DNA from 3 places in the Streptomyces sp. NPDC059874 genome. Region 3 is predicted to be linked to each of the others. Evidence: riboswitches for the same ligand, from Rfam matches in the RefSeq annotation. Region 3 holds a riboswitch; each other region holds the start of a gene.
What was found. Region 3 has a riboswitch for cyclic di-AMP ahead of ACFV9H_RS27550 (peptidoglycan DD-metalloendopeptidase family protein). Riboswitches for the same ligand answer to the same signal wherever they lie in the genome.
Positions count from the first base shown of each region.

Region 1: it holds a riboswitch for cyclic di-AMP, as region 3 does, so the genes downstream of both, ACFV9H_RS32815 (transglycosylase family protein) here and ACFV9H_RS27550 (peptidoglycan DD-metalloendopeptidase family protein) in region 3, are expected to answer to the same signal.
Region 2: it holds a riboswitch for cyclic di-AMP, as region 3 does, so the genes downstream of both, ACFV9H_RS15260 (M23 family metallopeptidase) here and ACFV9H_RS27550 (peptidoglycan DD-metalloendopeptidase family protein) in region 3, are expected to answer to the same signal.

Region 1 is NZ_JBHWJY010000079.1:14,249-23,677, reverse strand. It holds gene ACFV9H_RS32835 (exopolyphosphatase) at 1-412, opposite strand, end outside; gene ACFV9H_RS32830 (DUF501 domain-containing protein) at 409-960, opposite strand; gene ACFV9H_RS32825 (septum formation initiator family protein) at 1,003-1,491, opposite strand; gene eno (phosphopyruvate hydratase) at 1,603-2,889, opposite strand; gene ACFV9H_RS32815 (transglycosylase family protein) at 3,165-3,860, opposite strand; cyclic di-AMP (ydaO/yuaA leader) riboswitch at 3,863-4,035, opposite strand; gene ACFV9H_RS32810 (transglycosylase family protein) at 4,312-5,379, opposite strand; partial or broken gene ACFV9H_RS32805 (cytochrome P450) at 5,483-5,635, opposite strand; gene ACFV9H_RS32800 (cytochrome P450) at 5,683-6,945, shown strand; gene ACFV9H_RS32795 (globin domain-containing protein) at 7,081-8,268, shown strand; gene ACFV9H_RS32790 (nucleoside triphosphate pyrophosphohydrolase) at 8,297-9,340, opposite strand; gene ACFV9H_RS32785 (SurA N-terminal domain-containing protein) at 9,350-9,429, opposite strand, start outside.
Region 2 is NZ_JBHWJY010000022.1:68,154-77,582, forward strand. It holds gene ACFV9H_RS15245 (DNA topoisomerase (ATP-hydrolyzing) subunit A) at 1-1,697, opposite strand, end outside; gene ACFV9H_RS15250 (M16 family metallopeptidase) at 2,029-3,384, shown strand; gene ACFV9H_RS15255 (M16 family metallopeptidase) at 3,405-4,772, shown strand; cyclic di-AMP (ydaO/yuaA leader) riboswitch at 5,006-5,165, shown strand; gene ACFV9H_RS15260 (M23 family metallopeptidase) at 5,178-5,981, shown strand; gene ACFV9H_RS15265 (GntR family transcriptional regulator) at 6,165-6,842, shown strand; gene ACFV9H_RS15270 (HPr family phosphocarrier protein) at 7,034-7,315, opposite strand; gene ACFV9H_RS15275 (GNAT family N-acetyltransferase) at 7,506-9,429, shown strand, end outside.
Region 3 is NZ_JBHWJY010000055.1:43,896-53,324, forward strand. It holds gene ACFV9H_RS27525 (ATP-binding protein) at 1-1,072, opposite strand, end outside; gene ACFV9H_RS27530 (MFS transporter) at 1,567-2,433, shown strand; gene ACFV9H_RS27535 (hypothetical protein) at 2,406-2,819, shown strand; gene ACFV9H_RS27540 (MBL fold metallo-hydrolase) at 2,855-4,081, opposite strand; gene ACFV9H_RS27545 (SGNH/GDSL hydrolase family protein) at 4,227-5,012, opposite strand; gene ACFV9H_RS27550 (peptidoglycan DD-metalloendopeptidase family protein) at 5,176-6,147, opposite strand; cyclic di-AMP (ydaO/yuaA leader) riboswitch at 6,152-6,357, opposite strand; gene ACFV9H_RS27555 (tyrosine-protein phosphatase) at 6,660-7,451, shown strand; gene ACFV9H_RS27560 (aspartate aminotransferase family protein) at 7,500-8,903, opposite strand; gene hpnH (adenosyl-hopene transferase HpnH) at 8,900-9,429, opposite strand, start outside.

The DNA.
Region 1 (9,429 bases), on a different contig from region 3:
CCAGGAACGGCCGCTCCAGGTGCTCGTGCGCGGTCAGCTCCTTGGTGGCGCCGGTGAAGGAGAACTCCGCCTCCTCCTCGCCCGAGATGACCTCGGGCTCGACGCCCAGGATCTCCTTGACGCCCCGCACGAAGTCGTCCCGGTTCTCGGCGTCGCGGGACGCGGAGGTGGCCACGAAGCGCACCCGCTCCGCGCCGAGCTCCTTGATGACCGCCGCGTACTCGCGGCAGGCGGCGAAGGTGCGCTCCAGGGCCTCCGGGGCCAGCCGGCCGGTCTTGTCCACGCCCTGGCCGAGCCGGACGATGGTCATCCGGCGGTCCAGCTCGACCAGGTCCCCGGTGGCCGGGTCCAGGTCGGCGACGAGGAGCCGGATGGAGTTCGTACCGCAGTCGATGCCCGCGACCCGGCTCATGCGGACTCCTCTTCCTTCTTGTCCGCCTTGTCCGCGCACGGGGTGACGCAGGGACCCTTGGCCCACCACTCCGGCAGCATGGCGAGGGCCTCGTCGCCGAACGGGTTCACGCCCGGGCCCGCGGCCAGGGAGTGGCCGACCAGCACGTGCAGGCACTTCACCCGGTCCGGCATGCCGCCGGCGCTCGGGAAGCCCTGGAGCACCTCGATGGCGTCACGGCGCCGGATGTAGTCCTCGTGCGCGGCCCGGTAGGCGGCGGCCAGCTCCGGGTCCTCGGCGAGTCGGGCCTGCATCTCCTTCATCACGCCGTTGGCCTCCAGCGTGCCGATGGCGCCGGCCGCACGCGGGCACGTCAGGTAGTACAGCGTCGGGAAGGGAGTGCCGTCGGGGAGTCGCGGGGCGGTCTCCACGACGTCCGGCTGGCCGCAGGGGCAGCGGTGCGCGATGGCGCGCAGCCCGCGCGGCGGGCGGCCGAGCTGCTGCTGGAACGCATCGACGTCGGCGTCGGTCGGCTCGGTCCGGTCGGTCTGGGGCGGGGGCGTCTGCATGCCTGGAGGAAGTCTCTTCGTTCTCGTGGATGGGTGCGGTGCTCAGTCGCCCGGGCGGTCGGCCTTGTCGACGCCGTCCCAGACGTTCGAGTACCAGGGCCGGTTCGGGCCGGCCTGGCCGGTCCGGTGCCGCTCGGCGGCCTCGGCTCCGGGGTCGGTCATGACGTAGCCGATCTCCCCCGGGCGCAGGAAGTGCAGGTGCTTGCGCGCCTGCTGTTCCGCGTACGCGTCGTCCTGCCAGCGGGCCTTCTCGTCGCGGAGCCGCTCCAGGCGGTCCCGCGCGGTCACGGCGTCCCGCTGCTGCTCCGCGATCTCCGCGCGTTGGGAGACGTACTGGCGCATCGGATACGCGAGGGCGACGACCAGCGTACAGAGGACGAGCACCAGGAGGGCCGCGCGGCCGGTGAGCCGGCTGCGGCGGACCTGACGGCGCGACTGCGAGCGGTAGACGTGGGCGGCGGTCCGCTCACCGAGCTGCTTGAGCCTGGTCGCGGTGGAGAAGGTGGAGAACCGATCCCGGTTCCCGGCCATTGATCCGCCTCCCCTGTGTACACGTACTACGCAATACGTCCCCGCACACGGTACGGGACCGAGTGCGGGGACGTACGGAAGCTAGAGCTCAGTCTTCGGCAACAGCCGTGATCAGCCCTTGAAGCGCGGGAAGGCGGAGCGGCCCGCGTACACGGCGGCGTCGTCGAGGATCTCCTCGATGCGCAGCAGCTGGTTGTACTTGGCGACGCGGTCCGAGCGGGCCGGGGCGCCGGTCTTGATCTGACCGCAGTTCACGGCGACGGCGAGGTCGGCGATGGTGACGTCCTCGGTCTCGCCGGAGCGGTGCGACATCATGCACTTGAAGCCGTTGCGCTGGGCCATCTCGACGGCGTCGAGGGTCTCGGTCAGCGAACCGATCTGGTTCACCTTCACGAGCAGGGCGTTCGCGGAGCCCTCCTCGATGCCGCGGGCCAGGCGCTCCGGGTTGGTGACGAAGAGGTCGTCGCCGACGATCTGCACCTTGGAGCCGATGCGCTCGGTGACGGTCTTCCAGCCGGCCCAGTCGTCCTCGAACAGCGGGTCCTCGATGGAGACGAGCGGGTACGCCTCGACGAGCTCGGCGTAGTAGTCGGTCATCTCGGCGGCCGAGCGGGACTGGCCCTCGAACTCGTACTTGCCGTCCTTGTAGAACTCGGACGCGGCGACGTCGAGCGCGAGCGCGATGTCCTTGCCCGGGGTGTAGCCGGCCTGCTTGATGGCCTCGACGATGAGGTCGAGCGCGGCGCGGTTGGACTCCAGGTTCGGGGCGAAGCCGCCCTCGTCACCGAGACCGGTGGAGAGGCCCTTGGTGTGCAGGACCTTCTTGAGGGTGTGGTAGACCTCGGCGCCCCAGCGAAGGGCCTCGGAGAAGGACTCCGCGCCGATCGGGGCGATCATGAACTCCTGGATGTCGACGTTGGAGTCGGCGTGCGACCCACCGTTGAGGATGTTCATCATCGGAACGGGCAGCAGGTGCGCGTTCGGTCCGCCGAGGTAGCGGAAGAGCGGAAGGTCCGAGGCCTCGGACGCGGCGTGCGCGACGGCGAGGGAGACGCCGAGGATGGCGTTGGCGCCGAGGGAGCCCTTGTTCTCGGTGGCGTCCAGGTCGATCATCGCCTGGTCGATCAGGCGCTGCTCGGTGGCGTCGTAGCCGACGAGCTCCGGGCCGAGCTGCTCGATGACGGCGAGGACGGCCTTCTCCACGCCCTTGCCGAGGTAACGGTCGGGGTCACCGTCACGGAGCTCTACGGCTTCGAACGCTCCGGTGGAGGCACCGGACGGAACTGCAGCACGGCCGGTGCTGCCATCGTCGAGGCCCACCTCGACCTCGACCGTGGGGTTGCCTCGGGAGTCCAGGATTTCCCGGGCTACGACGACGTCGATGGACGGCACGAGCATCTCCTTCTGGGATGTGACGCTGGGTGTGCGGCGGCATGTCAGGCCGTGGGACGGCCCTGCCGCTTAGAGCCTAACCGGCTCCGGGCACTCGGCCTGCCGACCGCCCGGGTCCTGGGACGAAAAAGGGCCCGAATACCCCCGTTCCCGGACATAGGACTCTGGAGAAGGGGGGCTTGGCCTGCCGAAACGCCGCCGCCCGGCGCGTGGGGGGAAGACGCGCCGGGCGGTGGGGCTGTCACGTGTGGTGAAGACACCTGCGGCTATTGCCGCATTGTTCAGCTGAGCTTCAGCTTCTGACCCGGGAAGATCAGGTCGGCGTCCGAGACGATGTCCTTGTTCAGCTCGAAGAGCTTCTCCCAGCCGCCCTGGACGCCGTTTGCCGTGGCGATGTCGCCCAGGGTGTCGCCGGACTTGACCTCGTACGAACCGTTGCCGGTCTTCGGGGCCTCGGTGCGCTCGGAGCGGGTGGTCGGGGCCGGGGTCTCGGAGCGCTTCGGCTCCGTCTTCTTCGGCTCGGACTTCTTCGGCTCGGTCTTCTTGGGCTCGGTCTTCTTGGGCTCGGTCTTCGGCTTCTCGGTCGAGCCGCCACCGGTGTAAGAGGAGTTCGACAGGCCGACGCCGCAGGACGGCCAGGCGCCCTTGCCCTGACCCTTGAGGACCTTCTCGGCGATGGCTATCTGCTGGGACTTCGAAGCCTGGTTGGCCTGCGGGGCGTAGGCCTTGCCGCCGTACGCGGCCCAGGTGGAGGACGAGAACTGCAGGCCGCCGTAGTAGCCGTTGCCCGTGTTGATGGCCCAGTTGCCACCGGACTCGCACTGTGCGACGCGGTCCCACTCGGAAGCGGTCGCGGCGCTCGCGGTGCCCGCGGCCATCAGGGGCGCGGCGACGACGGCACCGGCGACACCGGCGAGCGTGACGATGCGGGCGGCCTTGGTGGCGCGACGGTGCTTGCCCTTGCCGGAAAGCAGCATGAGGTTCTCCTCACCGACGCCTACGAGGTGAGCTGTCGGGTTCGGGCGAGTGAGTTGCCCGGCCGTGCGACCCAGCGCACGTCTTAACCCCCAGCCGGTTGCGTGACCGTCTTTCAACGGCCGCTCCCGGCACCTACCTTGGTTCCCCCGCTCCTGCCTTCGGCGCTTTACGCGACGACTGTTCCCCCCGTCCGCCGGCAGGATTCGGCGATGCGGTCGAAGGAGCCCGCGGTGGCGAGCGATTCAGAAGGTAGACAGGTCTCCCCCCGATGTTCAACGAGCCACATCGGGGGGAAACGACCCCTACTTGCGCCCCTCCCAAGGGCGTTTGCGCAGGTGAGGACGGGGTTTGCGGAAGCCCCGAGGCGGGACACGCCAGTTGACCGGAAGAGACACATGTCTCACTTACAGAAAACGGACAATCAACTCTTTCCGGATGGCTGAAGTGCCCTTATTGCGCAGTTAGATCCAGGTTCTGGCCGGGCTTGATCAAGTTGGCGTCCTCGCCGATGACCTGCTCGTTGGCCTCGTACAGGGCGTTCCAGCCGCCCTTGACCCCCTTGGCATCCGCGATGGCCGCCAGGCTGTCGCCCGCCTTCACGGTGTACGAGGGCGCCGACGCGGCGTCAGATGTGACGGGCGCCTCGGCGGCGGGCGCGCCGCGGTGCTTGCCGCTGCCCTCGCCGGGCGCGGCCGGCGGTGCGGTGGAGGCGTCGGGGGTCACGGGGGCGCCCGGGTCGGCCGGGGCGCTCGGGTCGGCCGGGGTCACCGGCGGCAGGCCCGGGGTGGTCGGCGGGGTGGCGGGCGGGGTGGCGGGCGGGGTCGTGGGCGGCGTGGTGGGCGGCGTGGTCGGCGTGCCCGGGTCCGCCGGGTTGCCCGGGGTCACCGGCACCGTGGGGTCCGGAACCGTGGGGTCCGGCACCGGGAGGTCCGGCACCGGGAGGTCCGGCGCCGGCATGACGGGCAGTCCGAGGTTCGGTCCGAGCGGGCCGTCGGGGACGGTCGGGGTCGGGGTCGGGGCCCCGAAGTCCGTGGACGGCGGCACGGTTCCGCTCGGCGGCACGACGTCGTCCGGGCGGGCCGGCGTGGAGCCGACGGCGCCGTGGTTGCCGGCGTGACCGGGGTCCACGACCGCGGCGGGGCCCTGCGCGTCCAGTCCGGCGGGAGCCGCGCACATCGGCCACGCCTGCGGGCCCCGCGCCGCGAGCACCCGCTCGGCGACGGCGATCTGCTGGGACCGGCTGGCGAGGTCGGCCCGTTCGGCGTATTCGAGCCCGCCGGCCTCCCGCCACTCCTCCTGAGTGAACTGGAGTCCGCCGTAGGCGCCGCTGCCGAAGTTGGCGCTCCACGTGCCGCCGCTTTCGCATTCGGCGACCTTGTCCCACGTGGAGGTGTCGGCCGCGCTCGCGCTGGTGGCGGCGAGCAGCGGCAGGGCCAGCGCGGAGCCGGTGACTCCGGCCGTGACGACTATCGCGGGCACCTGACGGGGGCGTCTGTGGCGGCCGTTCCCGGAACGCATGAGGCTGCACCTTTCGCATAACGGCGGGGTAACGGCAGAACCTAGCGGCCATCGAACGCATGTCACAAGTTCGCTCGGGAACTGACTTCGGGTCAGGCGGCGCTCAGGCGTTTGGCGGTGCGAAGCGAAAGGGAAGGGTGCGCAGGCCACGCATGGCGAGTCCGCCGCGCAGGCGCGGCCCTTCGGGTGGAACGGCGAGTTCCAGATCCGCCGGACGCGACAGCAAACTCGCGAGCGCGGTCCGCCCTCCAAGCCGATGGGAGCCCGTGAGGCGGTTCGGCCCATCACGGTTACGGTCAGAGCGTGCACGAAGACGCCTCCGCCGCCCCGCCGCCCACTCTTTTCGACTGGGAGTTCGCCACCGACCCCTACCCGGCCTACGCCTGGCTGCGCGAGCACTCCCCGGTGCACCGCACCAAGCTCCCCAGCGGGGTGGAGGCCTGGCTGGTGACCCGGTACGCCGACGCCCGACAGGCCCTCGCCGACCAGCGGCTCAGCAAGAATCCGGCGCACCACGCGGGATCGGCTCACGCCAAGGGCAAGACCGGTATCCCGGGGGAGCGCAAGGCGGAGCTGATGACGCACCTGCTCAACATCGACCCGCCCGACCACACCCGGCTGCGGCGGCTCGTCTCCAAGGCGTTCACGCCCCGGCGGGTGGCCGAATTCACCGGACGGGTTCAGGAGCTGACGGATCAGCTCCTCGACGGCTTCGCCGAGCGGGGGGAGGCGGACCTCATCCACGAGTTCGCCTTCCCGCTCCCCATCTACGCCATCTGCGAGATGCTCGGCGTACCGCGCGAGGACCAGGACGACTTCCGCGACTGGGCCGGGATGATGATCCGCCACGCCGGAGGCCCGCGCGGCGGGGTGGCCCGCTCGGTCAAGCAGATCCGCGGCTACCTCGTCGAGCTGATCCACCGCAAGCGCGACGACCTGGGCGACGACCTGATCTCCGGGCTGATCCGGGCGAGCGACCACGGCGAACACCTCACCGAGAACGAGGCCGCCGCGATGTGTTTCGTGCTGCTTTTCGCCGGTTTCGAAACGACGATCAACCTCATCGGCAACGGGGCCTACGCCCTGCTGCGCAACCCTGACCAGCGCGAGCGTCTCCAGGTCTCCCTGGCTGCCGGCGAGACCGAGCTGGTGGAGACGGGCATCGAGGAACTGCTGCGCTACGACGGCCCCGTGGAACTGGCCACCTGGCGGTACGCGACGCAACCGCTGACTCTGGGCGGCCAGGACATCCCGGCCGGCGACCCCGTCCTGGTCGTCCTCGCCGCCGCCGACCGAGACCCGGAGCGGTTCACCGACCCGAACACCCTCGACCTCTCCAGGAGCGACAACCAACACCTCGGATACGGTCACGGCATCCACTACTGCCTGGGAGCCCCCCTGGCCCGACTGGAGGGCCAAACGGCCCTCGCCACGCTGCTGACCCGCCTGCCCGACCTCGAACTCGCCGTCGACCCCTCGGAGCTGCGGTGGCGGGGTGGTCTCATCATGCGGGGCCTGCGCACGCTGCCGGTCCGCTTCACCCCGAGCGCCTGCCCCCGGGCATGACGAAGGCCCCACCCGCCATCCCATATGGCCGGTTCATCGCGGCTGTCCGTAGATGGGCCGTCGCTTGACCTCACGTACTCCGACGATCCTACTTTCGGTCGTGTGGATGTGAGGATCTTGAAAAGCAGCTTCGCGGTGGTGGAGAGACGGGCCGAACACGCGGTCAAGTTCTTCTACTCCCACCTGTTCTGGCACAACCCCGGAGTCCGTGAGCTCTTCCCGGCCTCCTTCGAGGACATGGAAAGACAACGGGACCGGCTCTTCGCCGCGCTCACGCACGTGATCGCCCACCTGGAGAACGAGAGCCTGGTCCCCTACCTACGCGATCTGGGGCGCGACCACCGCAAGTTCATGGCCGGCCCCGAGCACTACACGGCCGTCGGCTCCAGCCTGCTCGCCGCGCTCGCCGAGACCTCCGGCGACGCCTGGACCCCGCAGGTGGAGAAGGCGTGGACCGAGGCGTACCAGGTGATCGCCGACGCGATGATGGGCGGCGCCGCCACCAGCGAGGACCCGCCCTGGTGGGACGCGGAGGTCGTACGCCACCTCCAGTACGGGGAGGACATCGGAGTGCTCACCCTGCGGCCCCTCGTCCCCTTCCCCTATCGCCCCGGCCAGTACACGAGCGTGAGCAGCGAACGGGTCCCGACGACCTGGCGCACCTACTCCATCGGCAACGCCCCCCGCCCCGACGGCACCGTCGACCTGCACGTCAGCCGGATCGAGCGGGGCCGGCTCAGCGGCTCCCTGGTCCGCGAGACGCAGCCGGGCGACATGCTGCGGCTCGCCGCCGCCGGTGGGCAGCTGACCTTCCGCCGCGAGGACCGCCCGGTCAGCTTCATCGCCGCGGGCACCGGCTGGGCGCCGATCCGGGCCATGCTGGAGGAACTCGCGGAGCACCCTCCCGATCAGGACGTGCGGCTGTTCGCGGTGGCGCGGGACGCCGCGCACCTCTATGACCGGCCGCTCATCGACGAGTACGCCGCCGCCTTCGGCTGGCTGAGCGTCACCTACATCACCCCCGCTCCCGGCCGGCACCGCAACCAGGCCACGGACCGGCTCGCCACCGCCCTCTGCAACCGGGGGCTCTGGCCCGACCAGGACGTCTACCTCAGCGGGCCGCCGCTGTTCATCAACGAGACCGCGTACCTCCTGGAGGAGCTGGGTGCCCCGCCCAGCCGGATTTTCCACGACTCCGTACCTGCCGGTGGCAAAGGCCACGGCACCGAGCACGGCCGCCGCCCCCTGGGCTTCGGCGAGTGGTTCCTGAACCGCCCCTCGCCACACTGGCACGACCCTTCGCGCCGCGCGCCGAAGGACTGACGCACCACCCGAACACCGCTGCTGGGGGCTATTCGCCGACGCCCTCGGCCGCACGGATCGCGTCCCGGTAGACGCGGGCCGCCGCCCGCAGTGCCGTCTCGGGGTCGATCCCCTCCTGCTCCGCGCGCGCCGCCAGCGCCAGCAGCTCGTACCCGACGCCCTCACCCCTGGGCAGCTCCACGGCCACATCCCCCGCACGGGCCCGGCCGGCGAGCTTGGCCGCGAGCGCCAGACCGGGCTGGCCCAGCGGGATCCCGTCGGTGACCGACTCCCGCCCCTTCTCCACCGCCTTGGTGCGCTGCCAGTGCTCGTGCACGTCCTCGGGGGTCTCGGCCGCGGCGTCGCCGAACACGTGCGGATGCCGGTGGATCAGCTTCTCGACCAGGGTCCCGGCCACGTCGTCGATGGAGAACGCCTCCGCGGCCTCCTCGGTGTCCTCGGTGTCCCCCGCGTCCCCCACGCCCTCCTGCGCGATCCGCGCGTGGAAGACCACCTGGAGCAGGACGTCGCCGAGCTCCTCGCGCAGCTCCGTGCGGTCCCCGGCCTCGATGGCCTCGACGAGTTCGTACGCCTCCTCGATCGCGTACTTCGCCAGGCCCTCGTGGGTCTGCTTCGAGGTCCACGGGCACTCGCGCCGGACCCGGTCCATCACCTGGACCACGTCGAGCAGGCGCGCGCCCGGCAGGTCGTACGAGCCGGGCAGCAGCTCCAGGTCGGGCATCGAGAGGCGGCCCGAGCCGGCGAGCCGCGCCAGCCCGTCGGTGAGCCGCTGGTCGCCCTCCCCGCCGGGGAGCACCACGACCGTACGGCCGCCCGCGCAGGCCTCGACCAGCGCGTGCGCGTCCGGGCTCGCGTGCTCGACCTCGATGCCGGCCTCCCGCAGGTACGGCAGCTGCGGGTGGCCGGTGTCGGCGCACAGCACCCGGTCCGCGGCGTGCAGGGTCTGCCACGCCGGCCAGGACAGCACGCCGGGGGCGACCCGGTGGCTGGTGGTCAGCAGGACGATGCGGCCGGTGGGCTCGGTGGCTGCGGGGTCGGCGGGCGCGGGGTCGGCGGGTGCGTGGTCGGTCACCCTTCGAACCTACCTCTGCGCGGCCGCCATCGGATCCACGGGGGCGCCCTCGGCCTGGGAGCGCTGGACGATCCAGGGCGTCTCCCCGG
Region 2 (9,429 bases), on a different contig from region 3:
ACCACCCCGACCTCGGCCCGGGCGGTCGCCGCGACCTGCGAGACGATCAGGTCGTGCTTGGCGCGGGCGCCGCCCTCGGCCTCGGGCAGCGGCTCGCCGGTCACGGTGCGCGCCAGCAGGCCCGTCGAGGACAGCAGCACCCGGCAGGGGTCGTCCGCGACCTCCAGCGGAACCGCCCCGACCGCCGTGCCCGCCGACTCCAGCAGGACCGTACGGCGCTCGGTGCCGAACTTCTTCGCGACCGCCGCCAGCTCCGTGGAGACCAGCTTGCGCAGCTCGGTGTCGGACTCCAGGATCCCGGTCAGCTCGTCGATCTCGCCGGTCAGCCGGTCCCGCTCGGACTCCAGCTCGATCCGGTCGAAGCGGGTGAGCCGGCGCAGCGGCGTGTCCAGGATGTACTGGGTCTGGATCTCGCTCAGCGAGAAGCGCTCGATCAGCCGCTCCTTCGCCTGCGCGGAGTTGTCGCTGTCGCGGATCAGCCGGATGACCTCGTCGATGTCGAGCAGGGCCACGAGCAGGCCCTCGACCAGGTGCAGTCGGTCGCGCCGCTTGCCGCGGCGGAACTCGCTGCGTCGCCGGACGACCTCGAAGCGGTGGTCGAGGTAGACCTCCAGCAGCTCCTTGAGGCCCAGCGTCAGCGGCTGCCCGTCCACGAGCGCCACGTTGTTGATGCCGAAGGACTCCTCCATCGGCGTCAGCTTGTAGAGCTGCTCCAGCACGGCCTCCGGGTGGAAACCGTTCTTGATCTCGATGACCAGGCGCAGACCGTGGGAGCGGTCGGTGAGGTCCTTGACGTCGGCGATGCCCTGGAGCTTCTTCGAGCCGACCAGGTCCTTGATCTTCGCGATGACCTTCTCGGGTCCGACCGTGAAGGGAAGTTCGGTGACGACCAGGCCCTTGCGGCGGGCCGTCACGTTCTCCACGGCCACCGTCGCGCGGATCTTGAAGGTGCCGCGCCCGTTCTCGTAGGCGTCCTTGATGCCCGAGAGCCCGACGATCCGGCCGCCCGTGGGCAGGTCGGGACCCGGGACGAAGCGCATCAGCGCCTCCAGGTCGGCCTGCGGGTAGCGGATCAGGTGACGGGCGGCCGCGATGACCTCGCCGAGGTTGTGCGGGGGCATGTTGGTGGCCATGCCGACCGCGATCCCGGACGCGCCGTTGACCAGCAGGTTCGGGTAGGCGGCGGGCAGCGCGACCGGCTCCCGCTCCTGGCCGTCGTAGTTGGCGGTGAAGTCGACGGTGTCCTCGTCGATGGACTCCGTCATCAGCGACGTGGCGTCGGCCATCTTGCACTCGGTGTAACGCATGGCGGCCGGCGGGTCGTCGTTGCCGAGCGAACCGAAGTTGCCGTGGCCGTCGACCAGCGGCAGCCTCATCGAGAAGGGCTGGGCCATGCGCACGAGGGCGTCGTAGATCGACGCGTCACCGTGCGGGTGGAGCTTGCCCATGACCTCGCCGACGACACGGGCGCACTTCACGTAGCCGCGGTCGGGGCGCAGGCCCATCTCGTTCATCTGGTAGACGATGCGCCGGTGGACCGGCTTCATGCCGTCCCGGGCGTCGGGCAGGGCACGGGAGTAGATCACCGAGTACGCGTACTCGAGGAAGGAGCCCTGCATTTCGTCGACGACGTCGATGTCGAGGATCTTCTCCTCGAAATCCTCCGGCGGCGGGGTCTTCGTGCTGCGGCGGGCCATCGCTGCGCGGCTCCTTAACCAAGAATGGGGTGTGCTGGGGTCTGGCTGTGTCTTGCCGAGTCTGACTGGTCTGGCGTGATCTGGCTGGTTCGATGTGGTCGGACTCGGGATGGAACTCGGGTGGGACGGGGGTGGAACTCGGGTGGGACGCGGGTACGACGCGGACCATTGTGGCCCGAGGCACCGACAACGCCGACTCCGACCCTGGGGTACCCCCTGGACGGCGTCCTCGGGGGAGTGACCCGGGAACTTATCCGGCGACCGACGCGCTTGCATACAGTGGCAGGTCTGACAGAAATCTCTACATCGCGATCGAAGGGACCACATGCCCATGGGTCACACGGCCACAGCTCAGGCCGGCTCCGGCGGCCTGACAGCGACCGAGCACCGGCTGGCCAACGGCCTGCGCGTGGTGCTCTCCGAGGACCACCTGACCCCGGTCGCCGCGGTCTGCCTGTGGTACGACGTCGGCTCGCGCCATGAAGTCAAGGGGCGTACCGGCCTTGCTCACCTCTTCGAGCACCTGATGTTCCAGGGCTCGAAGCAGGTACCGGGCAACGGGCACTTCGAGCTGGTCCAGGGAGCCGGCGGCTCCCTCAACGGCACCACCAGCTTCGAGCGCACCAACTACTTCGAGACGATGCCGGCCCACCAGCTGGAGCTCGCGCTCTGGCTGGAGGCGGACCGGATGGGCTCGCTGCTGGCCGCCCTGGACGACGAGTCCATGGAGAACCAGCGCGACGTCGTCAAGAACGAGCGCCGTCAGCGGTACGACAACGTCCCGTACGGTACGGCGTTCGAGAAGCTGACCGCCCTCGCGTACCCGGAGGGCCACCCGTACCACCACACCCCGATCGGCTCCATGGCCGATCTGGACGCCGCGTCCCTGGAGGACGCGCGCAACTTCTTCCGTACGTACTACGCGCCCAACAACGCCGTGCTGTCGGTCGTCGGGGACATCGACCCCGTGCAGACCCTCGCCTGGGTCGAGAAGTACTTCGGCTCCATCCCCGCGCACGACGGCAAGCAGCCGCCCCGCGACGGCTCGCTGCCCGAGATCATCGGCGAGCAGCTGCGCGAGGAGATCGTGGAGGAGGTTCCGGCGCGCGCGCTGATGGCCGCCTACCGGCTCCCGCACGACGGCACCCGCGAGTGCGACGCCGCCGACGTGGCGCTGACCATCCTGGGCGGCGGGGAGTCCTCCCTGCTGCACAACCGCCTGGTACGTCGCGACCAGACGGCCGTCGCGGCCGGCTTCGGCATGCTGCGTCTGGCGGGCGCGCCCTCGCTGGGCTGGCTGGACGTCAAGACCTCCAGCGGGGTCGAGGTGCCCGTCATCGAGGCGGCCGTGGACGAGGAGCTCGCGCGGTTCGCCGCCGAGGGCCCGACGGCCGAGGAGATGGAGCGCGCCCAGGCGCAGCTGGAGCGCGAGTGGCTGGACCGGCTGAGCACGGTGGCCGGCCGGGCCGACGAACTGTGCCGTTTCGCGGTGCTGTTCGGTGACCCGCAGCTGGCGCTGACCGCCGTCCAGCGCGTCCTCGACATCACCGCCGAGGAGGTGCGGGCCGTGGCCGCGGCCCGACTGCGCCCCGACAACCGCGCGGTGTTGGTGTACGAGCCGCTGCCGGGCTCCGAGGAGTCCGCCGAGTCCGACGAGAGCGACGAGAACGAGGGGGCGGAGCAGTGAGCGACACCGCAGCCGTCACGATGACCTTCCACCCGCGGCCGCAGGCCGGCGAGGCCAAGCCGTGGGCCTTCCCCGCCCCCGACCGCGGTGTGCTCGGCAACGGCCTCACCCTGCTGCGCTGCCACCGCCCCGGACAGCAGGTGGTCGCCGTCGAGATCAACCTCGCCGCCCCGCTCGACGCGGAGCCCGAGGGCCTGGACGGCGTGGCCACCATCATGGCCCGCGCTCTCTCCGAGGGCACCGACAAGCACTCCGCCGAGGAGTTCGCCGCCGAGCTGGAGCGCTGCGGCGCCACCCTCGACGCGCACGCGGACCACCCCGGCCTGCGGGTCTCCCTGGAGGTCCCGGCCTCCCGCCTGCACAAGGCGCTCGGTCTGCTCGCCGAGGCGCTGCGCGCGCCCGCCTTCGCCGACAGCGAGGTCGACCGGCTGGTGCGCAACCGGCTCGACGAGATCCCGCACGAGCTGGCGAACCCGCAGCGGCGGGCCGCCAAGCAGCTCTCCAAGGAGCTGTTCCCGGCCACCCTGCGGATGTCCCGCCCGCGCCAGGGCACCGAGGACACGGTCGCCCGGATCGACTCGGCCGCCGTGCGCGCCTTCTACGAGGCCCACGTGCGCCCCGCCACCGCCACCGCGGTGGTCGTCGGCGACCTGACCGGCATCGATCTGGACGCCGTGCTGGCGGACACCCTGGGCACCTGGACGGGCGACACCTCCGAGGCTCGCCCCGTCCCGCCGATCACTGCCGACGACACCGGCCGCGTGGTCATCGTGGACCGGCCCGGCGCGGTCCAGACGCAGCTGCTGATCGGCCGGATCGGGCCGGACCGCCACGACCGGGTCTGGGCGCCGCAGGTGCTCGGCACGTACTGCCTGGGCGGCACCCTCACGTCCCGCCTGGACAAGGTGCTGCGCGAGGAGAAGGGGTACACGTACGGCGTGCGCGCCTTCGGTCAGGTGCTGCGTTCCACCGCCGACGGCAAGGGCGCCTCGATGCTCGCCATCAGCGGCTCGGTGGACACCCCGAACACCGGACCGGCGCTGGAGGACCTCTGGAAGGTGCTCCGCACCCTCGCGGAGGGCGGCCTGACCGACGCCGAACGGGACGTGGCGGTGCAGAACTTGGTGGGCGTGGCCCCGCTGAAGTTCGAGACGGCGGCCTCGGTCGCGGGCACCCTCGCCGATCAGGTCGAGCAGGAGCTGCCGGACGACTACCAGGCGCAGTTGTACGCGCGGCTCGCCGAAACCGGCACGGTGGAGGCCACTTCGGCGGTCGTGAACGCCTTCCCGGCGGACCGGCTGGTCACGATCCTGGTGGGCGACGCGTCGCTCATCGCGGAGCCGGTGCGCGCTCTGGGTATCGGCGAGGTGAGCGTCGTCACCAACTGACGTCACCAACCGACGTGACCCACTGACGTCTCCAACTGGCGTCTGACCGGCGCGTCTTCAAGGGGCTCTGGCGGCTTGTCCGCCGGAGCCCCTTTTGTCTGATTCGTGGTGAGGTTGCTTGTATGTGGTGTGGCGTACGCAACAAAAGGGCGTGTCTGTTTGGCGATTGACTGATGATCCGCCTAGCGTCGGCCGTGCTGTCCGTCAGTTGTACGCGCCACATCCGTGGCACCGGACAGCGATCGCCGAGTCCCCGTCAGGCGCGAGCCTGGGGAGCCGGGGACCCACATCAGTCCCTGGGGTGAATCGGACCGCCTCGCAAGAGGAGGCCCGTAGGAGACCTTCCTGCTCCGAACCCGTCAGCTAACCCGGTAGGCGAGAAGGAAGGAAAGGATCAGCCCCTTCATGGCGTTTGGCAGTCGTCCCGCCGGCTCCGGTAAGCACCGTGGTTCCAGCCGTCTGAGCCGCAAGACCGCCGGTTACGCCGGCATAGCCGCCCTCGCCACCACCGGCGTCGTCGGCTCCCTCGCCGCCCCGGCCTTCGCCGCCGACAGCGGCAACAACAACCACTCGCAGGACAACGCGCTGGGCGCCGTCGTCGTTGCCGAGGAACTCCCGGGCGACATCGCCGACCAGGCCGAGTCCCAGCAGCGCGCCGCCGAGCACGCCGCCGCCAAGGCGCAGGCCGAGGCCGACGCCAAGCAGCGCGCCGCCGAGGCCAAGCGCCTCGCCGAGGCCAAGGCGAAGGCCGAGCGCGAGGCCGCCGAGCGTGCGGCCCGCGAGGAGGAGCGCAAGCGCCTGAACACCTTCGTCGCCCCGCTCGAGGACTCGTACGTCAGCACGCAGTACCACGCGGGCGGCGGCATGTGGTCCTCCGGCAGCCACACGGGCATCGACTTCCACGCCTCCTCCGGCACCTCGGTCCACGCGGTGGGCTTCGGCACCGTCGTCGAGGCCGGCTGGGGCGGCGCGTACGGCAACAACGTCGTCATCAAGCACAACGACGGTACGTACACCCAGTACGGGCACATGAGCTCGCTGAGCGTCTCCGTCGGCCAGCAGGTCACCCCCGGCCAGCAGATCGGCCTGTCGGGCTCCACGGGCAACTCCAGCGGCCCGCACCTGCACTTCGAGGCCCGCACCGGCTCCCAGTACGGCTCGGACATCGACCCGGTCGCGTACCTGCGCTCGCACGGCGTCTCCCTCTGAGGCCTCCGAGCCCACCCGCAGCACCTGCTTCACCGAAGGCCCCGGCTCCTTGAGCCGGGGCCTTCGTGTTTCGTCAGGTTTCGTATTTCCGGCCGCTCTCGGAAATTATCGTGTGTTGCAATAGAGTCGCAGAAGCAGCGGCACCAATGAGGGTGTGAGTCGGAAATAGGGGGAGGTTCGGTCTTGCGTATTCCTGCGCACGCGGTATGCACGGCAATTCGCGACGACATCGTCTCCGGGGTCTTCGGGCCGGGCGGCAGGCTGACCGAGGAGGTGCTGGCCCGCCGGTACGGAGTCTCGCGCGTCCCGGTCCGCGAGGCACTGCGGACCCTGGAGTCCGAGGGTTTCGTGACCACGCGGCGCCACGCGGGGGCCTGCGTGGCCGAGCCGACGGAGCAGGAGGCCGCCGATCTGCTGGAGCTGCGGATGCTGCTGGAGCCGCTCGCCGCCGCCCGGGCCGCGAGGCGGCGCACCGAGGCCCACCTCAAGGTCTTGCGGGGGCTGGTCAGGCTGGGCCAGGAGCGGGCCAGGCGGGGCCAGGGGGAGGACCTGCGGTCGCTCGGCGGCTGGTTCCACGAGACGCTCGCGCAGGCCTCGGGCAGCCCGGGGCTGATCGCGCTGCTCACGCAGATGCGGCACAAGGTCGCGTGGATGTACGTGGTGGAGGCGCCGGCCCGGCCGGTGGAGTCCTGGGCGGAGCACGGGGCGATCGTGGACGCGGTGGCCCGGGGCGACGCGGAGCGCGCGCGGGCGCTGGCAGCGATCCACGCGGAGCGCGCGACGGGGGCGCACCGGCTGCGGATCCGGCAGGCGGTGAGCACTTCGCAACCTGCCGTAAACATGTCGAGCGGCCGGCATTAACAGGAGCCGTATACAAAGGGTGGGTATCCGTGCGCCGCGGATGTAATTCCGCCCGGCGTGAATTCGCTGCGCGGCGTGGGTGAATTCCGGCGCGCGCAATTCCTGCCGTCGTAATTCCGGCAATGAAGAAGCCGCGGCCCCCGGTGGGGTCGCGGCTTCTTCATCGGTGCTGCTCGGGCGAACCCGAAGGGTCAGACGGTCTCGGGGAGCTCCTCGAGACCCTCCGCGACCAGCTTCGCGAGGCGGTCCAGCGCGATGTCCGCGCCGTCGGCCTCGGAGGCGAGGACGATCTCCTCGCCGCCCTGGGCACCCAGGCCCAGAACCGCGAGCATGGAACCGGCGTTGACGGGGTCGCCGCCTGCCTTCGCGATGGTCACCGGGACGCCGGAGGCGGTCGTCGCACGGACGAAGATCGAGGCGGGACGAGCGTGCAGGCCCTCGGCCCAGCCGACGTTGACGCGGCGCTCTGCCATGGTGATGCCCTTCAGGTTCTTACGGTTGTCTAGACCAGTCTCTCACGACGCCCGGAATGCTCGGACCGACCTTCGGTCCGAATCTCCCGCCGTTCGACCCTCCCCAGCTTGCACCGTTTTGCCCTGGATTGCCTCACGCGCCGCGCGAGCACCACCCGCCCCGCTCCGGGCCGTCGCCGGCCCGTAAGGTATGGGCATGACCACCGAGTCGGACCCCTCGTACCCGGCCCACTGGGAAGCGGACGTCGTCCTGCGCGACGGCGGCACCGCCCGCATCAGGCCCATCACCACCGCGGACGCGGGCCGGCTGGTGAGCTTCTACGAGCAGGTCTCCGACGAGTCGAAGTACTACCGCTTCTTCGCGCCCTACCCCCGGCTCTCCGACCGCGACGTGCACCGCTTCACGCACCACGACTACGTCGACCGCGTCGGCCTCGCCGCGACCATCGGCGGGGAGTTCATCGGCACCGTCCGCTACGACCGCATCGGCGCCGACGGCCGGCCCGCCTCCGAACCCGCCGACGAGGCCGAAGTCGCCTTCCTCGTCCAGGACGCCCACCAGGGCCGCGGGGTCGCCTCCGCCCTCCTCGAACACATCGGCGCGGTGGCCCGGGAGCGCGGCATCCGCCGCTTCGCCGCCGAGGTGCTGCCCGCCAACACCAAGATGATCAAGGTGTTCACGGACGTAGGCTACGAGCAGAAGCGCAGCTTCGAAGACGGCTCCGTCCACCTCACCCTCGACCTCGAACCCACCGCCGAGTCCCTCGCCGTGCAACGCGCACGCGAACAGCGCGCCGAGGCCCGCTCGGTGCAGCGACTGCTCGCCCCCGGCTCGGTGGCGGTCGTCGGGGTCAGCCGCTCCGGTGGCGGGGTCGGCGCCGCGGCCCTGCGCAACCTGCGAGACAGCGGCTTCCACGGGCACCTCTACGCCGTCAACGAGGCCGTCACCCGCGACCTCCTCGACGGTGTCCGCGCCTACCGCACCATCGATGCCATCGGCGCCCCCGTCGACCTCGCCGTGATCGCCGTCCCCGCCGACCGGGTCCCCGAAGCGGTGGCCGCCTGCGGCGAGCACGGGGTGCAGGGCCTCGTCGTCCTGTCCGCCGGATACGGGGAGAGTGGACCCGAGGGGCAGGACCGCCAGCGCGAACTCGTGCGCCAAGTGCGCTCGTACGGGATGCGGTTGATCGGCCCGAACGCCTACGGGGTGATCAACACCGCCCCGGAGGTGGAGCTCAACGCCTCCCTCACCCCCGCGCCGATGCCCATGCGCGGCCGGATCGGCCTGTTCACCCAGTCCGGGGCGATCGGCATCGCCCTGCTTTCGGCGCTGCTCCGGCGCGGCGAGGGGCTGTCCTCGTTCGTCTCGGCGGGGAACCGGGCCGACGTCTCCGGCAACGACATCCTCCAGTACTGGTACGACGACGAGGCGACCGACGTCGCCCTCATGTACCTCGAAACCCTCGGCAACCCGCGGAAGTTCACCCGCCTCGCCCGCCGCACGGCCGCCGTGAAGCCGGTGGTCGTCGCCAAGGGCGGCCGCCACACCCCGGCCGGCCACGTCGTCCCCGACACCCGGCTGCCCGACGCCACCGTCTCCGCCCTGCTGCGGCAGGCGGGCGTGATCCGCGTCGACACGGTGACGGAGCTCGTGGACGTCGGCCTGCTGCTGGCCGCGCAACCGCTGCCCGCCGGCCCCCGGATCGCGATCCTCGGCAACTCCGAGTCCCTCGGGGTGCTCACCTACGACGCCTGCCTGACCCAGGGCCTGAGCCCGCTGCCGCCGCTGGACCTGACGACGGCGGCCTCCCCGGCCGACTTCCGCGACGCGCTGGCCGCCGCGCTGGCCTCCTCCGACAACGACGCGGTCGTCGTGACCGCCATCCCCTGGGTGAGCGAGCACGCACTGGCCGACGACCTGGCCGATGCCCTGCGCGAGGCCGTGGCGGAGGTGCCGGGCAAGCCGGTGGCCGTCGTGCACGTGGAACTCGGCGAACTGGTCGCCGCCCTGTCCGCGGCGCGGGCCTCCGACCCCATCGAACCGCTCCCGAACGCGACGCCGACGGCCAAGCCGGCCACGGCCGGGACACCGACGGCCGGGCCACCCACGGTCG
Region 3 (9,429 bases):
CGTCGGCGAGCAGGTGCCGGACGCTGATCTGATCGGGGTCGCCGAGCAGGGCGTTCATCCGGTGCTGTTCCTCGGCCGGCATGCCCAGCCCCCGGTCCTCCACCTCGACCGCGATCCCGGCGGTGACCCGTTCGGCGCGCACCACCACATCGGTGTCGGGGGCTGAGAACACCGTGGCGTTCTCGACCAGTTCGGCCAGCAGGTGCACCACGTCCGCGACGGCGTGCCCGCGCACGCTGCCGCCCGCCGGGGGCACCACCTTGACCCGGGTGTACTGCTCGACCTCCGCGACGGAGGAGCGCAACACCTCGCTCAGGTCGATCGGCCGCGTCCACTGGCGGCGGCTCGCGGCGCCCCCGAGCACGGCGAGGTTCTCGGCGTGGCGGCGGATGCGGGTGGCGAGGTGGTCGACATGGAAGAGATCCCTGAGCAGGTCCGGGTCCTCGACCGTGTCCTCCAGGTCGTCCAGCAGCGAGATCTCGCGGTGCACGAGGGACTGCAGCCGGCGCGCGAGGTTGACGAAGACCTCCACCTTCCGTTCGCTGTCCGACGGCGCCACCGGTCCGGCCAGCCGTACGAGCGCCGTGTGCGCCTGCTCGCGAGCGCCGCGCAACTCCTGCGAGAGCAGCCAGAACTCGTCGATCCCCGCAGGGTCCGCGCCGAGCCCCGGCCCCGTCGGGCCGCCGCCGCGGACCGGACGCGGCGGGGTCTCGCCCCGCTCCAGCCGGTCGGCGACGGCGCGCAGCTCCTGGCGGCCGCGCACGCTGGAGCGGCGCAGCGCCTCGCACCGGTCCCGGACGGCCTTGCCCGCGCGCTGGGCCCCGAGCAGGGCCGCGGCGAGCGCGCCGACCACCAGCAGTGCGCAGCCGGTGAGCACCGGCCACAGCCGGGCGTCCCTGTCCCCCGCTCCCCCGCCGAGCTGCAGGGTGAAGATCACCGCGGCGGCCCCGCTGAACCCGGCGGCGAGCGTGGGCAGCACGGCGGCGCGGATCAGCTGGGGCCGTATCTGCCGGCCTGGACCGGTGGCGGCGTGTCTCGACGGGGAGTGGCGGGCTGCGCGGAGTCCGGACATCTGCGTCCTCGGTACGTGGGGCCCGGCCCCCAGCGTTCCCGGGGCCCGGTGTTGATCACCGGATACCCACGCTAGACCGCACCGTCCCGCCCCGGACGGCCAGTTGGGGAACTTCGCGGGGGTGCTTCCCGCTCCTGGTGGAGCGCTCGCACGACAGCCCGAATGCGCCGGGAGCGCGTACGCCCGCGGCTCGGGAGGAGTGCGCCCGCAGGTCCGGCGGGGCGTGCCACCTGCGGAGCGGGGGACCCGGAGCCGGAGAGCACACGCCACACGTCACGCCGAACACCCCATGCGCCGCTGTCCACTTCCGGCCGCTCCCCCACAGGACGCCTTCGGCCACTCCGGTTCGACCCTCGCGACTGGCAGATTTCCCGTGCGGTCTCGAAGTGGTCCCGACCCGTCGGGCCGAACCATCGCCATGCACCCGCTATTGCAAGTAATGTGCAACAAGCCTCATCGACCGTTACGGACTGCCCAGAACGCGGAGCCCCCTCATGCCCCAGCTGATTCCGGACACCCGACCCCAACGCATCCTCGCCGCCTCGAACTTCGTCTACACCGTCGGCAGCGGCCTCTTCCTGACCGCCGGGGTGCTGTACTTCACGCAGTCGGTCCACCTGCCGGTGGGCCAGGTCGGGCTCGGGCTCGCCATCGCCGGATTCGTCTCACTGGCCGTGGGCATCGGCGTCGGCCATCTCGCGGACCGGTACGGGGCGCGCGGCGTGTACGTCACCACGCTCGTCGTCCAGGCACTGGCGACGGCGGGCTTCCTCCTGGCGGACAGCTTCTGGCCGTTCGCCCTCGCCGTGTCCACGGCCACCGGGGCGAAGGCGGCCGGACTGGCCGCACGCAGTCCGCTCATCAGGCACTACGGAGGTGACCGGCCCCAGGAGTTCCGGGGCTACCTCCGGGCGGTCTCCAACATCGGCATCTCCCTCGGGGCCCTGCTGGCGGGCTGGACCGTCCAGGTGGGCAGCCAGTCCGCCTACCAGGTCATGGTCGTCGGCAACGCGGTCTTCTTCGCCGCCTCCGCCGCCGTCATCGTCTTCCTTCCCCCGGTCAGCCCCGCCCCCGCCGTCCACGGCCCCCGCTGGATCGCGCTCCGGGACCGCCCGTACCTGGTGATCACCGCCCTCGACGGCATCATGGCCATCCAGTTCAAGGTGCTCACGGTGGCGATCCCGCTCTGGATCGTCGCGGCCACCACCGCCCCGCCCTGGCTCATCTCGGGCACCATGCTCGCGAACACCCTCATCGTGATCGCGCTTCAGGTACGAGCCGGCAGGGACATCGATTCCCCGGTGGCGGGGCCCGCGCCTACCGCAGGTCGGGCGTGGCCTTCCTCGTCTCCTGCTCACTGATCTCGCTGTCCGCGGGGGTTCCGGCGTGGGCCGCCGCGACGCTGCTGGTCACGGCGGTGGTCATCCACACGGTGGGCGAGCTGTGGCACTCCGCCGGGGGCTTCGAGGTGTCCTTCGCCCTCGCCCCGGAGCACGCCACCGGCCAGTACCTCGGCGTCTTCGGCCTGGGTGCCGGGCTGGCCGAGGCCGTCGGGCCGGCCCTTCTCATCTCGCTGTGCATCACCTGGGGCCGCCCCGGGTGGTACGTCGTGGGTGCCCTCTTCGCCCTGGCCGGCCTGGCCACGCCCGCGGCCGTCGGCTGGGCGCAACGCCTCCAGAGCGCCCCGCGGACACCTTCGCAAGCCGGGGCCGGGGCCGGGGCCGGGCAGAAGACTCCGGTCTCCTGACCCGTCACCCGTCACCCGTCACCGGTCATCGGCCCCTACGAACCCACGGCCTCCGGCTCCCCCCGCCCGGCCGGGGCGGGCGCCGGGGCGGCGGCTGCGGCCGGGGCCTTCGCGGCGGCCGGGGTGGCTCCCACGGACAGCACGGGTGCCGGCCCGCCCGTCACGAAGGGACGCCACCACGCCTGGTCGGGGGCCCCGGCCGCACCCGGTTCGAAGGGCTCGCCCGGGATGGGCAGGGCCACGGCGGCCCCCGCCGCCGCGGCGGCGGCGACGGTGCCCTCACCGGGCTCGTCCCAGGGGTGCAGGGCCAGGTTGAAGGTGCCCCAGTGGATCGGCAGCATCACGCCGTGCGGGACGCCGCCCTGAAGGTCGAGGTGGGCGCGCATGCCCTCCTCCGGCGTCATGTGGATGTCCGGCCAGTACTCCGAGTAGGCGCCGATCTGGATCATCGTGGCGTCGAAGGGGCCGTGCTCGGCGCCGATCTCCTTGAAGCCGGGGAAGTAGCCGGTGTCCCCGCTGTGGTAGATCCGGTGCTCGTCGCCCGTGACGACCCAGGAGGCCCACAAGGTGTGCTGCTGGTTGCGCAGGCCGCGGCCGCAGAAGTGGCGGGCGGGGGTGGCCGTCAGCGAAAGGCCGGCGATCTTGGTGGTCTCGTTCCAGTCCAGTTCGCGCAGCCGGTCGGCCGGGACGCCCCAGCGCTCCAGGTGCGCGCCGACGCCCAGCGGCACGGCGAAGACCGTGTCCGTACCGGCCAGCGCCTTGATCGTCGGCAGGTCGAGGTGGTCGTAGTGGTCGTGCGAGATGACCACCACGTCGACCGTGCCGAGCGAAGCCAGCGGGACCGGCACGGGGTGCAGCCGCTTGGGCCCGGCGAACGGAAAGGGCGAGCACCGCTCGCCCCACACCGGATCGAACAGCACCCGGCGCCCGTCGATCTCCGCGAGCACGCTGGAGTGACCCATCCAGGTCAGGCGCAGACCGCTCGCCGGCGGCTTCGCCAGCTCCGCGAGCGTGGTCGGGTAGACCGGGATGGGCGCGGCGGGAGCCCGCCGGATGCGCTGCTCCCGGTGGAAGTAGATCTTGGCGAATTCCGCCATCGAGCCGGAGGGCCGGTTCCGGGCCCCGACCGGGTTCTGGAAGACGCCGTCGGCGAAGTTCGGCGAGCGGCGGATCCGCTCCAGCCGGGCGCCTGAGGGGTCCGCGCCGAAGGCTTCGGGCCGCAGGGCACGCAGCCGCGGACGCAAGGGACGGGAGCCGGTCAAGGCGCCTCCAGGGACGGTGCGGTCAGGACGTTCGTCGGTCTACGACCATCCCAACGCACACCGGCCCCGAAGGATTCCGCTTCCCCCACGCGTGTCGTCCCGCCCCGCGCCCCCGCCGCACCCCGCCGCGTTTCCTCCGCTTCCCCTACAGCGGCAGCAGGTCCGGCCGCTTCGCCTCGACGTGGTCCCCGGAGGACTCCCCGCGCAGCCGGCGGCCGATCCAGGGCGCCAGGTGCTCGCGCGCCCACTGGATGTTGTCCCGGGTCACGTCGACCGAGCCGCGCGGCCGCTCCGGCGGCCACGGCTGGTCGGGATCGGCCGGCACGTCCAGTCCGAGCACCTGCGCGGCGCGCAGCGCGACCCGGGTGTGTCCCTCGGGCGACAGGTGCAGCCGGTCGGTGTCCCACGCCCTGCGGTCCTGTACGGACTTGAGCGACCAGAGGTCGAGCACCGGGCAGTCGAAGCGGTCGGCGATGGCGCGGACGTGCACGCTGTACGTCGCCACCTTGCCCCGCAGGTGCTTGAGGACGGGTACGCCCCGGGTGTCGAAGCCGGTGGTGATCACCACCCGGCCGACGGCTCCGGTGAGGTCGGCGACGGCCGCCTCGAACCGCTCCGCCACGTCGTCCGGGTCGGTGCCGGGGCGGATGATGTCGTTGCCGCCCGCGCAGAAGGTCACGAGGTCCGGCGCGAGCGCCTTGGCCCTCGGGACCTGCTCGGCCACGATCTGGTCGAGGAGTTTGCCGCGCACGGCCAGGTTCGCGTATCGGAATTCGCCTGCCGTGTACTCGTCGGCCAGGAGCACGGCGAGCCGGTCCGCCCAGCCGAGGAAGGTGTCCCCGGGTCCCGGGTCCCCCACACCCTCGGTGAAGCTGTCCCCGATCGCCGCGTACGAGCCGATGGTCTTGAGTTTGGTCGTCGTCGCTGCCACGGGACAACATCCTTCACTCCCGTAACCAACCTACGCCAACGTAATGAGGGGTTGACGGGCCGTGATCTTTACCACCCGAGGGATAAGGAATACGTACACGCGAGGCCGGGACCCCCCTCGGGCCCCGGCCTCACGTGTGTCTGCGCTCCGACGGCGGCTGCCGTCAGATGCTCACGCCCTTCGAGCGGAGGTAGCTCAGCGGGTCGATGTCGGAGCCGTAGGACGGGCCCGTGCGGATCTCGAAGTGCAGGTGCGGGCCGGTCGAGTTGCCGGTGGAGCCGGAGAGGCCGATGGTCTGGCCGCCGGTGACGCTCTGGCCGGACGAGACGGACAGCGAGGAGAGGTGGGCGTACTGCGAGTAGGTGCCGTCCGCGTGCTGGATGACGACCTCGTTGCCGTACGCGCCGCTCCAGCCGGCGGAGACGACGGTGCCGGCGCCGACGGCCCTGACCGTGGTGCCGGAGCTCGCGATGAAGTCGACACCGGTGTGGTAGCCGGAGGACCACATGCTGCCCGCGACCTTGTACTGGGTGGAGACGCCGGTGCTGGCGAGGGGGGCCACGAAGCCGGAGGCCGACTGCTTGGCCGCGGCGGCGGGGGCCTCGGCCGCGGACTCCTGCTGCGCCGGAGCGGCCTTCTTGGCCGGCTTCGGAGCCGTCTTCGGAGCCGCCTTGGGAGCCGCCTTGGGAGCGGCCTTCTGGGCGACCTTCGGGGCGGGGGCGGCTTCGGCGGGAGCCGCCTCGCCCGCGCCGGCGAGGTTCAGCTTCAGGCCCGGGTGGATCAGCGACGGGTTGCTGCCGACGGCCTCGCGGTTGTCGGCGTAGAGCTGCTGCCAGCCACCGGGCAGATCGCGCTCGGCGGCGATCTTCGAGAGGTAGTCGCCCGGCACGACCGTGTAGACGGTCGGCGCGGCGGCCGCACCCTGGAGCGAGACCGGGACCTGCGGAGCCACCACGGGGGCCACGGCGGGGGCGGCGGTCACGGCGGTCGTCGCGGCGGCCGGGGCACCGGCCGCGTGGGCACCGGCGGCGCCCATCAGCGGCAGCGCGAGGGCCGCACCACCGGTGCCGGCGACGGCGAAACCGCGCGATATCGAGAGGGACTTGGGGCGGCGGTGCTTACCCTTTGCAGGCATGGCGAATTCCTCTCCGGCGCCTGCGAGGTGAGCTGTCGGGTTCGGACTGGAGATGTCCGGCCGCACATGAACGGAACATGTATGGCTTCACCCCGAGCCGTCCCGGACTCAAGTTCCGGGACAGCGGCTTACCTGGTTCCCCCGCTCCTGCCGCGCGTGAATGGTCGGGTGCGGTTTCCGGGCGGCGGCAGGATTCGGCGATCCACCCGGATCGGTCGCGAACGTAATCCCAAACAGCCACGGGTAACAAGCCACGAATTTCCTGACGGATTCACAGGGACGGGAAACGGACTGAATTCCGGTCACCCTCCGTCCATTCCCGGCCGCCAACAACCGCTGCGACGCGGGCATTCGGCTTTCGTGATCAGGCACTCACGGTCACCGTATGATCTGGCTCACGGGGACGTGCCCGATCTCGCCTCCGCTTATGGCAAGTTGTAGCCAAGTAGTGTAATTCGGACAAGCGCCCCATCCGGCGGGCGCGACGACCACGACGAAGCGGAGGAGTTCCTTTGACCCAGCAGATACAGGAGCCGGAGTTGTCCGGAGTGCGCAATTTCCGCGATGTGGGCGGATTGCCGACTTCTGACGGACGAAGGGTCAGTACGGGACGACTGTTCCGAAGCGGACATCTCGCACATGCCACTGAAACCGATACAGAATTCCTCGGTTCGCTGGGCCTCCACACCGTCTTCGACTTCCGCAACGGCGCCGACCACGCGCTGGAGGGCCCGGACGTGGAACTGCCCGGCGTGCGGAACGTCAACATCCCGCTCTCGGATCCGGCCGACGGCCGCGAGTTCTGGAAGATGGTCCGCGACGGCGACCTCGACCAGCTCCGCTCGATCCTGGGCGACGGGAAGGCCGCGGCCCGGATGGCGAACTCGTACCGCGGGATCATCAAGAACCGCACCGCCGAGCACAGCCGGGTCCTGCACGCCCTCGCCGAGGACAGCGTCCCGGCCCTCATGCACTGCGCGGCCGGCAAGGACCGGGCGGGCCTGTCGGTCGCCGTCACCCTGCTCGCGCTGCGCGTCGAGCGCGAGGCGATCGTCGCGGACTATCTGGAGTCGAACGCTCCGCACCGCCGCTACCGGGTCCGCCGCAGTGACGATTCCGCAGAGGCCCGCTCCCCCGAGGTGATGGAACTGCTCGCCCCGCTCTTCGACGCCCGCGCCGAGTACATCGTCGCGGCCTTCGAGACCATCGACGAGACCTGGGGCGATGTGGACCGCTACCTGTCGCGGGGGCTCGGGCTCACCACGGAAACCCTGGACCGGCTCCGCGAGCGGCTGCTCGACTGACGGCCCGGCCGCAGGGGAGCGCGGCGGGCGCGCTCCCCTCCCCACCGGTCAGCGGTTGCCGACCGCCTGCTTCACCAGCGTCCTGCCGAAGTCCCACATCAGCCCGGACCCGCCGTGCGCCTCGTCCATGACCTCGCGGAAGGCGCCGACGAACCGGTCGACGTCCCGCTCGTCCACGATCAGCGGCGGGATCAGCTTGATCACCTCCAGATGGTCCCCGGAGACCTGAGTGAGGATCCGGTGCTTCTGCAGCAGCGGCACCACGACCATCTGCGCGAAGAGCCCCTTGCGGGCCGCTTGGAGCATCGTCCAGCGGCTGCGCAGCCCCAGGGAGGACGGTCGGCCGAACTCGATGCCGATCATCAGCCCGCGCCCCCGGACCTCGTGGAGCAGTTCGTACTCGTCCACGAGCGCGGCCAGCCGCCCGCGCAGCAGGTCGCCCATCGCGCGGGCGTTGGCCACGACCTCCTCGTCCTCCATGACCGAGAGCACGGCCAGCCCGGCGGCCATCGCCTGCGCGTTGGAGCCGAAGCTCGCGGAGTGCACGAGCACCCGGTCCATCGAGGAGTAGACCTTCTTGAAGATCCAGTCCTTGCCCAGGGTCGCCCCGACCGGCACGTAGCCGCCCGACAGCGCCTTGGCCACGCACACCAGGTCCGGCTCCACGCCCGCCTCGTGCTGGTACGCGTAGAAGTCGCCGGTACGCCCCAGCCCGGTCTGTACCTCGTCCGCGATCAGCAGGGCCTTGTGCCGGTGCAGCAGTTCCTGGGCGGCGAGCAGGAAGCCGGGCGGGGCGGCGAGGACCCCCTTGCCCTGGATCGGTTCGACGACGAAGGCGGCCACGTCACCCTTGCGGAGTTCCCGTTCCAGGGCGGCCAGGTCCCCCAGCGCGATCCCGGTGTCGGGGAGCAGCGGCGCGAAGCCGTCGCGGAAGCCGCTCTCCCCGTTGACCGAGAGCGAGCCCGTGGTCAGCCCGTGGAAGGCGTGGTCGCAATACAGGACCCTCGTCCGCCCGGTGGCGTACCGGGCGAACTTCAGGGCCGTCTCCACCGCCTCGGTGCCGCTGTTGCCGAAGAAGACCCGGTCCAGGTGCGGGCTGTAGGAGAGCAGCTTCTCGGCCAGCAGTCCCGGCAGCGGCTGGCAGTCGAAGCGGGTCAGGTCGGCGAGCTGGGCGTCGAGGACGTCGTGCAGGGCCCGTCGGACGACGGGGTGGTGCCGGCCCAGGCCCATCACCCCGAAGCCGGCCAGCATGTCGAGGTAGTCGTTGCCCTCGGCGTCCCAGAAGTGGGCACCCTCGGCCCGCTCGTAGACCTTGTCGAAGCCGATGGTGTGCAGCATGCGGGGAAGTTGGTGGTTGAGGTGCCTGGCGTGCAGCTCGTAGCGCTCCGCCCCGCGCGCCGCCAGCAGGGCGCCGAGGTCGAAGCCCTTCCCCCCTCGTGCCTGTGCCGTCATGCCGACTTGTCCCGGTTGCCGGTCACCGTCTCACGGGCCGCCCGGATGGATTCCTTGAGGGACCCCATGGTGGCGAGGACGGCGGTGGGCTCGTAGCCGCAGTGCGCCATGCAGTTGGCGCAGCGCGGGTCCTTGCCGCGTCCGTACTTGCTCCAGTCCGTGTCGTTGATCAGTTCGCGGTACGTGGGCACGTAGCCGTCGCTCATCAGATAGCAGGGGCGCTGCCAGCCGAAGAGGGAGTAATTCGGAATGGCCCAGGCCGTGCAGGGGAAATCAGCCTTTCCTTCCAGGAAGTCCAGGAAGAGCGGGGAGTGGTTGAGCCGCCAGCGGCTGCGGTTGCCGCCCGCAAAGGCCTTCCTGAAGAGTTCGCGGGTCTGTTCCACTCCCAGGAAGTGTTCCTGATCGGGGGCCTTTTCGTAGGCGTAGGCGGGCGAGATCATCATCTCGTCCACCTTCAGGTCGTCATTGAGGTAGTTGAGTACCTCGATGACCGTCTGCGGGGTGTCGGTGTTGAAGAAGGTGGAGT